Regions from separate parts of the Mesorhizobium sp. Primo-A genome, predicted to be linked through region 1. Evidence: predicted binding sites of a transcription regulator. Region 1 holds the regulator's gene; each other region holds the start of a gene.
What was found. The regulator LexA, encoded in region 1, represses DNA repair genes until DNA is damaged. The targets are predictions, from matches to a motif close to TGTTCNNNNTGTGTTCNG.
Positions count from the first base shown of each region.

Region 2: the regulator LexA is predicted to act here: its motif matches at 1,128-1,145, upstream of EOC83_RS08505 (YifB family Mg chelatase-like AAA ATPase).
Region 3: the regulator LexA is predicted to act here: its motif matches at 1,290-1,307, upstream of EOC83_RS12525 (helicase-related protein).

Region 1 is NZ_RZTG01000003.1:179,896-183,018, forward strand. Features, by position in the region: gene kynU (kynureninase) at 1-671, shown strand, start outside; gene lexA (transcriptional repressor LexA) at 1,082-1,822, shown strand; gene EOC83_RS06320 (ComEC/Rec2 family competence protein) at 1,816-3,123, opposite strand, start outside.
Region 2 is NZ_RZTG01000004.1:70,370-73,492, reverse strand. Features, by position in the region: gene gshB (glutathione synthase) at 111-1,052, shown strand; gene EOC83_RS08505 (YifB family Mg chelatase-like AAA ATPase) at 1,227-2,759, shown strand; gene EOC83_RS08500 (J domain-containing protein) at 3,035-3,123, shown strand, end outside.
Region 3 is NZ_RZTG01000006.1:23,703-26,825, forward strand. Features, by position in the region: gene phbB (acetoacetyl-CoA reductase) at 41-766, shown strand; gene EOC83_RS12525 (helicase-related protein) at 1,497-3,123, shown strand, end outside.

The sequences.
Region 1 (3,123 bases):
CCGGAGCGCTGATCGTCTGGGATCTCTGCCACACCGCCGGCGCCCTGCCCGTCGAGCTCGATCAGGCAAATGCCGATTTCGCTGTCGGCTGCACGTACAAGTACCTCAACGGCGGTCCGGGCGCGCCGGCCTTCATCTATGCCGCGCAGCGCCACCACGGCGATATCAGCCAGCCGCTCAGCGGCTGGTGGGGCCATGCGCGGCCCTTTGCCTTCGAACGGGGTTATGTTGCCGGCACCGGCATCCGCCGTTTTCTGTGCGGTACGCAACCGGTCCTGTCGATGCGGGCGCTCAAAGGCGCGCTTGCCATCTGGAGCGACGTCGACATGGCGGCATTGCGAAAGAAGAGCGTCGCGCAGACAGAACTGTTCATCCAGCTCGTCGAAGCCAAGTGCGGCGCCTACGGTCTCACGCTGGAGACCACCCGCGACGCGACCAGGCGCGGCAGCCAGGTGTCGTTCCTTCACGACCACGGCTATCAAATCATGCGGGCGCTGATCGAGCGCGGGGTGATCGGTGACTTCCGCGCACCGTCGACCATCCGTTTCGGCTTCACGCCGCTCTATGTCAGCTACAAGGATGTGTGGCTGGCGGTTGAGGTTCTGGAAGACATTCTGCGCACGGGAGCATGGAAGGACCAGCGTTTCGCCGTCAAGGAAGCCGTTACCTGACGCACCGATCCCGGCGATCCGCCGTCGCTGCCCTCACTGCCTGGCAAATGACGGAGAGCTGAATTTCCAGCCAAAATGCCCAACTGACGTTGGCGTTTTGGCTCCGTTTCGTTCACGGCCAACGAACGTCCCGAAGGTTGCAATCGCCCCTTGTCGAGGTCGATCGACAGATAATGCCAAGCTTTGGTAGGGGATAAGCCACAGGTCATTAACCATAACAATTTCAATGTGAGCAGGCGCATTGCCGAAGGTGGCGCCCGTCGATCGTAACCCGCTGGCAAGCGCCAAATAATTTCAGCAGCCTTAACAAATTCATTAAACTTTAAACGGTTGCAGAACACAACTGGAACAGATAGTGTTTGTTCTGGGTTTGTTTTTCGATTCTGGTTTCAGGGAACCTGGGGGCCGCCATGCTGACACGCAAGCAACATGAACTGCTGATGTTCATCCATGAACGCCTGAAGGAGAGCGGCATTCCGCCATCCTTCGACGAGATGAAGGAGGCGCTCGACCTTGCCTCCAAATCCGGGATTCATCGGCTGATCACGGCCCTTGAGGAGCGCGGCTTTATCCGCCGGCTGCCCAATCGGGCCCGCGCGCTGGAAGTGCTGCGGCTGCCGGACTCCATCGCGCCAGGCCTCAATGCGGCAAAGAAGTTTTCGCCAAGCGTCATCCAGGGCAGTCTTGGTCAGGGTGGTGCTCTTGGCCGGCAGATCAAGCCGGCGCCTTCGCGGATGCCTTCGCCCGGCAATGACGACGATGCGGTCTCTGCCGTTTCGATCCCGGTCATGGGTCGCATCGCCGCCGGCGTGCCGATCGATGCCATCCAGCATCAGACGCATTCGATTTCGGTGCCGCCGGACATGATCATGGGCGGCGCGCACTATGCGCTGGAGGTCAAGGGCGATTCGATGATCGAGGCCGGCATCTTCGACGGCGACACCGTTATCATCCGTAACGCCGACACGGCCAGCCCCGGCGAGATCATCGTGGCGCTGGTCGATGAAGAGGAAGCGACGCTGAAGCGGTTCCGCCGCAAGGGCGCCTCGATTGCCCTCGAAGCCGCCAATCCAGCCTATGAGACACGGATTTTCGGGCCGGACAGGGTCAAGGTGCAAGGCAAGCTCGTCGGCCTGATCCGTCGCTACTGAGACGGCTGTGGGTTGACCACTGGCTTCTCGGGTTTCTTGAAGGGTGCCAGCCCCCTCGCCTCGCGAGAGTATCTGCGTTGCGTGTGCCAGGGCCGATATGGGCTGTCCACCGCGAAGCTGATCGTCGCCGGCGTGGTCGCCGATTGGCGATCGAAGAAGACCGCGGCACTGCCTTTGCGAGCCAGTTGCCGCTTGGTGATGACGAGAACCAGCGGGTTGTGACAGGCGTCATAGGCGGTGGCGTCGTTGACGACGATCAGTTCGGCGAAGCCGCAGGCTTTCCAGGTGTCCTTGCGGTCCTCGACATAGGCAATGATCGCACCGGACATGTGCCTGGCCACGCAAACGCCTGAGGAGCAATAGAACGGCGATCCCGGCGGTAGCTCAACGGCATCCGCGACGTCGAATTGCCCATCGCTGTTGTCGAACACTTCCGGAACGACGATGGTTTCCGATGTCAGCGCGCGTTTCCAGTTGTCGACGGTGAATTCGTTCGGCCGTTGCCGGCTGACGGCAAGCTCACCGCCACCGATCGGCAACGCCACCAGCCGGGCGTCTTCCGAGATCAGCACATCGGGCGTGCGCGTATCCGAGACGGTCAGCAAGCCTGCCAACGCGAATGGCAGAGCCGCGAGCCGCAGCCATGTCGTCGCCATCGTCGCGATGACCAGGGCAATGGCCACCAGCAGGACCGACTGTTGCGAAATCAGCCCGACCCCATCGACAGGCGAACGCTCGGAGATCCAGCCCGATATGGCGATCATCATCGTCAGGCCCTTGCCCATCAGGTAGAGACCTGGCCAATCCAATCCGAAAGGCATCAGCAGCGCGCTGGCGACGGCCAGGAACATGACGACGGTGACGATCGGCATAACCGCGAGATTGGCGAACAGGCTGAGCGGCGACACACGCTGAAAATGCCAGATGGCAAACAGCGTCGTGGCGCTGCCGGCGATGATCGAGGTCATGGCCAGACCGATTGCCGCCAGCAGGAATTTTCGTGTCAGGAACCCGGGCAAGGATCGCTTCGGCGGCGGCGTTCTTGCTTTTCCCGCGCGGTGATCCGCCCAGCCGGCATAGGCGCCGACCAGAGCCGCGGTCGCGGCGAACGACATCTGAAAACTCGGGCCGACCACCTCATGCGGCGACACCACGATGACGGCGATCGCCGAGATCGCCAGATTGCGCATGGTGAGTGCTGCTCGATCGAACAGAACTGCAATCAGCATCACTGCCAGCATGATGAAGCTGCGTTCGGCGGCGACGACGATACCTGAGATGACGAGGTAGGCTGCGATCGA
Region 2 (3,123 bases), on a different contig from region 1:
GCCGAGCTTGCGACTTGCTGATGCCAATCTTCAAAAGGTCGCGATTGGCAGACGGGCAGTGAGCCTGTACAGGCAGGACAGTCGCCCATCAGAGCCGCCGGAGACCCGCCATGAAGCTGAAAATCGCCGTCCAGATGGACCACATCTCCACCGTGTCGATCGCCGGCGACACCTCGTTCGCGCTGTCGCTGGAAGCGCAGCGGCGTGGCCATGAGCTGTTCCACTACACGCCGGATCGGCTGTCGTTGCGCGACGGCAAGGTGTTTGCCCGCATTGAGGAGATGCAGGTGCGCGACGAGAAAGGCAGCCACTATTCGCTGGGCGAGAAGGTGCGCACCGATCTGTCGGAGATGGACGTCGTCCTGCTGCGCCAGGATCCGCCCTTCGACATGAACTACATCACCACCACGCACATCCTGGAGCGCATCCACCCGAAGACGCTCGTGGTCAACGACCCGGCCTGGGTGCGCAACAGCCCGGAAAAGATCTTCGTCACCGAATTTGCCGACCTGATGCCGGACACGCTGATCACCAAGGATCCACTCGAAGTTGCCGCCTTCCGCAAGGAGTTCGGCGACATCATCGTCAAGCCGCTCTACGGCAATGGCGGCGCCGGCATCTTCCATCTGCTGGAGGGCGACCGCAACCTGGCCTCGCTGCTGGAAATGTTCGGCCAGATGTTTCGCGAACCCTATATCGTGCAGCGCTATCTCAAGGACGTGCGCAAGGGCGACAAGCGCATCATCCTGATCGACGGCGAGCCGGTCGGCGCCATCAACCGGGTGCCCGCCGAACATGATTCCCGCTCCAATATGCATGTCGGCGGCCGCGCCGAAAAGACCGAGCTGACGGCGCGCGAACGCGAGATCTGCGCCCGCATCGGGCCGTCGCTGAAGGAGCGTGGCTTCATCCTGGTCGGCATCGACGTCATCGGTGACTACATGACCGAGATCAATGTCACCTCGCCGACCGGCGTGCGCGAGGTCAAACGCTTCGGCGGCGCCGACATCGCCAGCCTGTTCTGGGACGCGGTCGAGGACAAGCGCGGGTAAGCCGTTTTCATTTTGTCTTAACCATGTTCCGTTTTTGCAACCGCGCTCAATTCGGCTGCAACCCACGCGCTCACATGTTCCCGTAATGTTCTTGATTTGACCGAGGATTTGTGATTGTCTGCCCGTGGGGCCATTTCTTGGCCATCGCGTGGGTTGTGGCCTGGGGGCAAAGAAATGGTGGCGCGGGTTCGCACGGTCGCTTTCCAGGGCATCGAGGCCGTGCCGGTCGATGTGCAGGTGATGATCGCGCCCGGCAAGGTCAACATGCACATCGTCGGCCTGGGCGACAAGGCGGTGGCCGAAAGCCGCGAGCGGGTGCAGGCCGCACTGCATGCTTCAGGCCTGTCGATGCCGTCGAAGAAGGTCACGGTCAATCTGGCGCCGGCCGACCTGCCGAAGGAAGGCAGTCACTACGACCTGCCGATCGCGCTTGGCCTGATGGCTGCCCTTGGCGCCATTCCGGGCGACATGCTGGCCGGCTATGTCGTACTTGGAGAATTGTCGCTCGACGGCACGATTGCCGCGGTCGCCGGCGCCTTGCCGGCGGCGATCGCCGCCAATGCCGAGGGCAAAGGCCTGATCTGCCCGTTCGCCTGCGGACCTGAGGCGGCCTGGGCTGGAAAGGATTTCGACATTCTGGCACCGCGCAGCCTGATTGCCATCGCCAATCATTTTCGCGGCACGCAGGTGCTGTCGCGCCCCGAGGCCGGCATCCACGCCGCCGCGCTGGATTTGCCCGACCTCGCCGACATCAAGGGCCAGGAGACCGCCAAGCGGGCGCTGGAAGTGGCGGCCGCCGGCGGGCATAATCTTCTCATGATCGGCCCGCCGGGCTCGGGCAAATCGATGCTGGCGCAGCGGCTGCCGTCGATCCTGCCGCCGCTGGCGCCGAAGGAATTGCTCGAAGTCTCGATGATCGCGTCGGTGGCGGGAGAGCTCGGCGAAGGCAAATTGACTGACCGGCGGCCGTTCCGCGCGCCGCACCACTCGGCCTCGATGGCGGCGATGGTCGGCGGCGGCATCCGCGCGCGGCCGGGCGAGGTGTCGCTGGCCCATCACGGCGTGCTGTTCCTCGACGAGTTTCCCGAGTTCACGCCGCAGACGCTCGATGCGCTGCGCCAGCCGTTGGAGACCGGCGACTGCATGATCGCGCGGGCCAACCATCGCGTCACCTATCCAGCGCGTATCCAGCTGGTGGCCGCGATGAACCCGTGCCGCTGCGGCATGGCCGGCGAGCCTGGTTATCGCTGCCTGCGCGGCGAGCGCTGCCGCACCGACTATCAGGCGCGCATTTCGGGCCCGCTGCTCGACCGCATCGATCTCAGGATCGAAGTGCCGGCGGTCTCGGCCAGCGACCTGATCCGGCCCGACCGGGCGGAGAAAAGTGCCGATGTGGCGATGCGCGTGGCACGCGCCCGCACCATCCAGCGCGAGCGCTTCGAGCGGCTCGGCGCCACCCGCGCCACCACCAACGCGCATTGCGCGCCCTCGGTCATCGAGGAGATCGCCATGCCGGACGCCGCCGGCCTGTCGCTGCTCAAGGACGCCAGCGAAAAGCTCGCCTTTTCGGCGCGAGCCTATCACCGGGTGCTGAAGGTGGCGCGGACACTCGCCGATCTCGACGCCAGCGAAACCGTCGGCCGCATCCATCTGGCCGAAGCGATTTCCTACCGCATGAGCTCGGAGCGGGTGGCGCAGGCGGCGTAGATCACTCGCCGCCCGACAAGCCGACTCTGCCACACCACCTTCCGCAATCACGCCATAACCGTCATCCGACGAATCGGCCATCTCCGCACTGCGGCGGACCTGATTGTCCGCTTGGTCGACGTCCTCACCACCCAACGGCCCCCACCGACCGGGCGCCGGCCGTTTCTCCGTCTTCGGGGGCGTGGACGTCATCGCATCGGACCAAAGTCTTGGTCTCCGCATTGGGAATTCCTTATTTAGATAATGTGAATATGATTGCGGTCGGGGAGTCCGCTATGTTCGTTGACTACTACGAAGTTTTGGAAGTCAGCCCGAACGCCAACTCGGAAACGCTGGAGCGCATATTTCGCTATTTTGCGATGCG
Region 3 (3,123 bases), on a different contig from region 1:
CAAGCCCGACAACAGGGCGATATCAAAAAAGGGGAAATGCATGACCAAGGTAGCAATCGTCACAGGCGGATCGCGCGGCATCGGCGCGGCGATCTCGATCGCATTGAAGACCGTCGGCTATTCGGTTGCGGCGAACTATGCCGGCAATGATGCCGCAGCGGCGAAATTCAAGGCTGAGACCGGCATTCCGGTCTACAAATGGTCGGTCGCCGACTATGATGCCTGCGCCGCCGGCATCAAGCAGGTCGAGGCCGATCTCGGCCCGGTCTCGGTGCTGGTCAACAATGCCGGCATCACCCGCGACGCCATGTTCCACAAGATCACGCGTGAGCAGTGGAAAGAGGTCATCGACACCAACCTGTCCGGCGTCTTCAACATGACGCATCCGCTGTGGAGCGGGATGCGCGACCGCAAGTTCGGCCGCATCATCACCATCTCCTCGATCAACGGCCAGAAGGGCCAGGCCGGCCAGGTCAACTATTCCGCCGCCAAGGCCGGCGATATCGGTTTCAGCAAGGCTCTCGCCCAAGAGGGGGCGCGCGCCGGCATCACTGTCAACGTCATCTGTCCCGGCTATATCGCCACCGAGATGGTCAAGGCGATCGACGAGAAGGTGCTCAACGAGCGCATCATTCCGCAGATTCCTGTCGGCCGCCTCGGTGAGCCCGAAGAAATCGCGCGCTGCGTCGTCTTCCTCGCATCCGAAGATGCCGGCTTCATCACCGGCTCGACCATCACGGCCAATGGCGGCCAGTATTTCGCCTGACGACGGCGATGTAGGCGCAGAGATCGACGGGCCGGCGCGCCGGCCCGTTTTTCGTTTGCGCCATGGTCCCTTCGAAGTGACAGCACGGCTGCTGACCCAATCCGGCACGCAGAGGTTAACAGCGGCCCGGCCGGCCTGTGCGAAACCAGCTTCCAAGCCTGTGGATTCTCGGTGGATAAGCTGTTCACAACACAAGATATTGAGGTGAACAAAACGGGAAAATTCCGCCATCGCTGATTCGTCGCCGATTCGTTCCGGCTTTGAGCTGAACGTTAACGACGACAGCCGGAATCCCCTGCCAATTGCTTAACGCAGATTAAGAAAGATCAACAATTTCATAACCTTGGTCGAGGCACGCCAAGCCATTGTGATCGTTTATCGGCAAAGGTTAATGGCAATGCCCTCTTAGCACGAAACGGGCCAGTTCAGCGATTCAGCATGTGGTGCGTCTCGTGGTCGCGAAATCCACATATAGCCGTGAACAAAAGCTGAACCTGCAGGAGTCACTGATTCGTCGCCGATTCGTTCCAGACTCGTTCTATCCGTTAATCCGCATTCTGATTGAGAGCTTGACGGAACCACCTTCTGGCTGCCGACGGAACATTCCGCTTTCGCTTCGCGCCCGAAATCCCTATGTGTCGCCTGTCATACGCGCCCATTTGAGGCACGCTCCCGACAACCAGAGGCCAGAAGCCTTATCTCCAGGTCCCGGAAGCCTTATTCTAGGTTGATGAACATCCAGCCCAAACACACTGAGCCGCTGATCCTGTCGGGCCGCGACGTGACCGCCGTGCTCGGGCCGACCAACACCGGCAAGACCCATCTCGCCATCGAGCGCATGGTGGCGCATGAGAGTGGAATCATCGGCCTGCCGCTCAGGCTTCTGGCGCGCGAGGTCTACGCCCGCGTCTGCGAAAAGGTCGGCGCCCACAAGGTTGCGCTGATTACCGGCGAGGAAAAGATCCAGCCACCGGGCGCCAAATATTCGGTCTGCACCGTCGAGGCCATGCCGCGCGAGACCGACGCCGCCTTCGTCGCCATCGACGAGGTGCAGCTCGCCGGCGACCTCGAGCGCGGCCACATCTTCACCGATCGCATCCTGCACCTGCGCGGCCGCCAGGAAACGCTGCTGCTGGGCGCCGCCACCATGCAAAGTATCCTGCAGCGCCTGCTGAGGGGTGTCTCGGTGGTGACGCGGCCGAGGCTGTCGCATCTTGCCTATGCCGGCTCCAAGAAGCTGACCCGCCTGCCGCGGCGCACGGCGATCGTCGCCTTTTCCGCCGACGAGGTCTACGCCATCGCCGAGTTGATCCGCCGCCAGCAGGGCGGTGCCGCCGTCGTGCTCGGCGCGCTCTCGCCGCGCACCCGCAACGCCCAGGTGGCGCTGTTCCAGTCCGGCGATGTCGACTACCTCATCGCCACCGATGCCATCGGCATGGGTCTCAACCTCGATCTCGACCACGTCGCCTTCGCCCAGAATCGCAAGTTCGACGGCTTCCAGTACCGCAATCTGACGGCGGCCGAGCTTGGCCAGATCGCCGGCCGCGCCGGCCGGCATCTGCGCGACGGCACGTTCGGTGTCACCGGCCAGGTCGACCCGCTGGACGAGGATCTGATCAAGAAGATCGAAGGCCACGACTTCGACCCGGTGAAGGTGCTGCAATGGCGCACCGCACATTTCGACTTTGCCAGCCTCGACGCGCTGAAGCGCTCGATCGAAACCAACGCCCCGGTCGAGGGACTGACACGGGCATTGCCTGCCGTCGATGCACAGGCGCTCGAGCATCTGTCGCGCGACGAGGACATCCGCGCACTCACCACCAATGCCAAGCGCGTGGCGCTGTTGTGGGAAGCCTGCGCGCTGCCCGACTACCGCAGGATCGCGCCGGCCCAGCATGCCGACCTCATTGCCTCGATCTACACGGACCTCGCACGCCACGGCCATGTCGACGAGAATTATATGGCCGAGCAGGTTCGCCGCGCCGACACAACAGAGGGCGACATTGATACGCTCTCGCATCGCATTGCCCAGATCCGCACCTGGACATTCGTGTCGAACCGGCCCGGCTGGCTGGCCGATCAGGCACACTGGCAGGAAAAGACGCGCGAAATCGAAGACAGATTGTCGGATGCGCTGCATGAGCGGTTGACGAAACGCTTCGTAGACCGCAGGACTTCCGTCCTCATGCGGCGCCTTAGAGAAAATACCATGCCTGAAGCCGAAATTAGTCCTACCGGAACCGTCCTTGTCGAAGGCCACCATGTCGGCGAGCTGCAAGGGTTCCGCTTCACCGCCGACCAGACCGCCGGCGGCGAAGACGCCAAGGCGGTGCGCACCGCTGCCCAGAAGGCGCTGG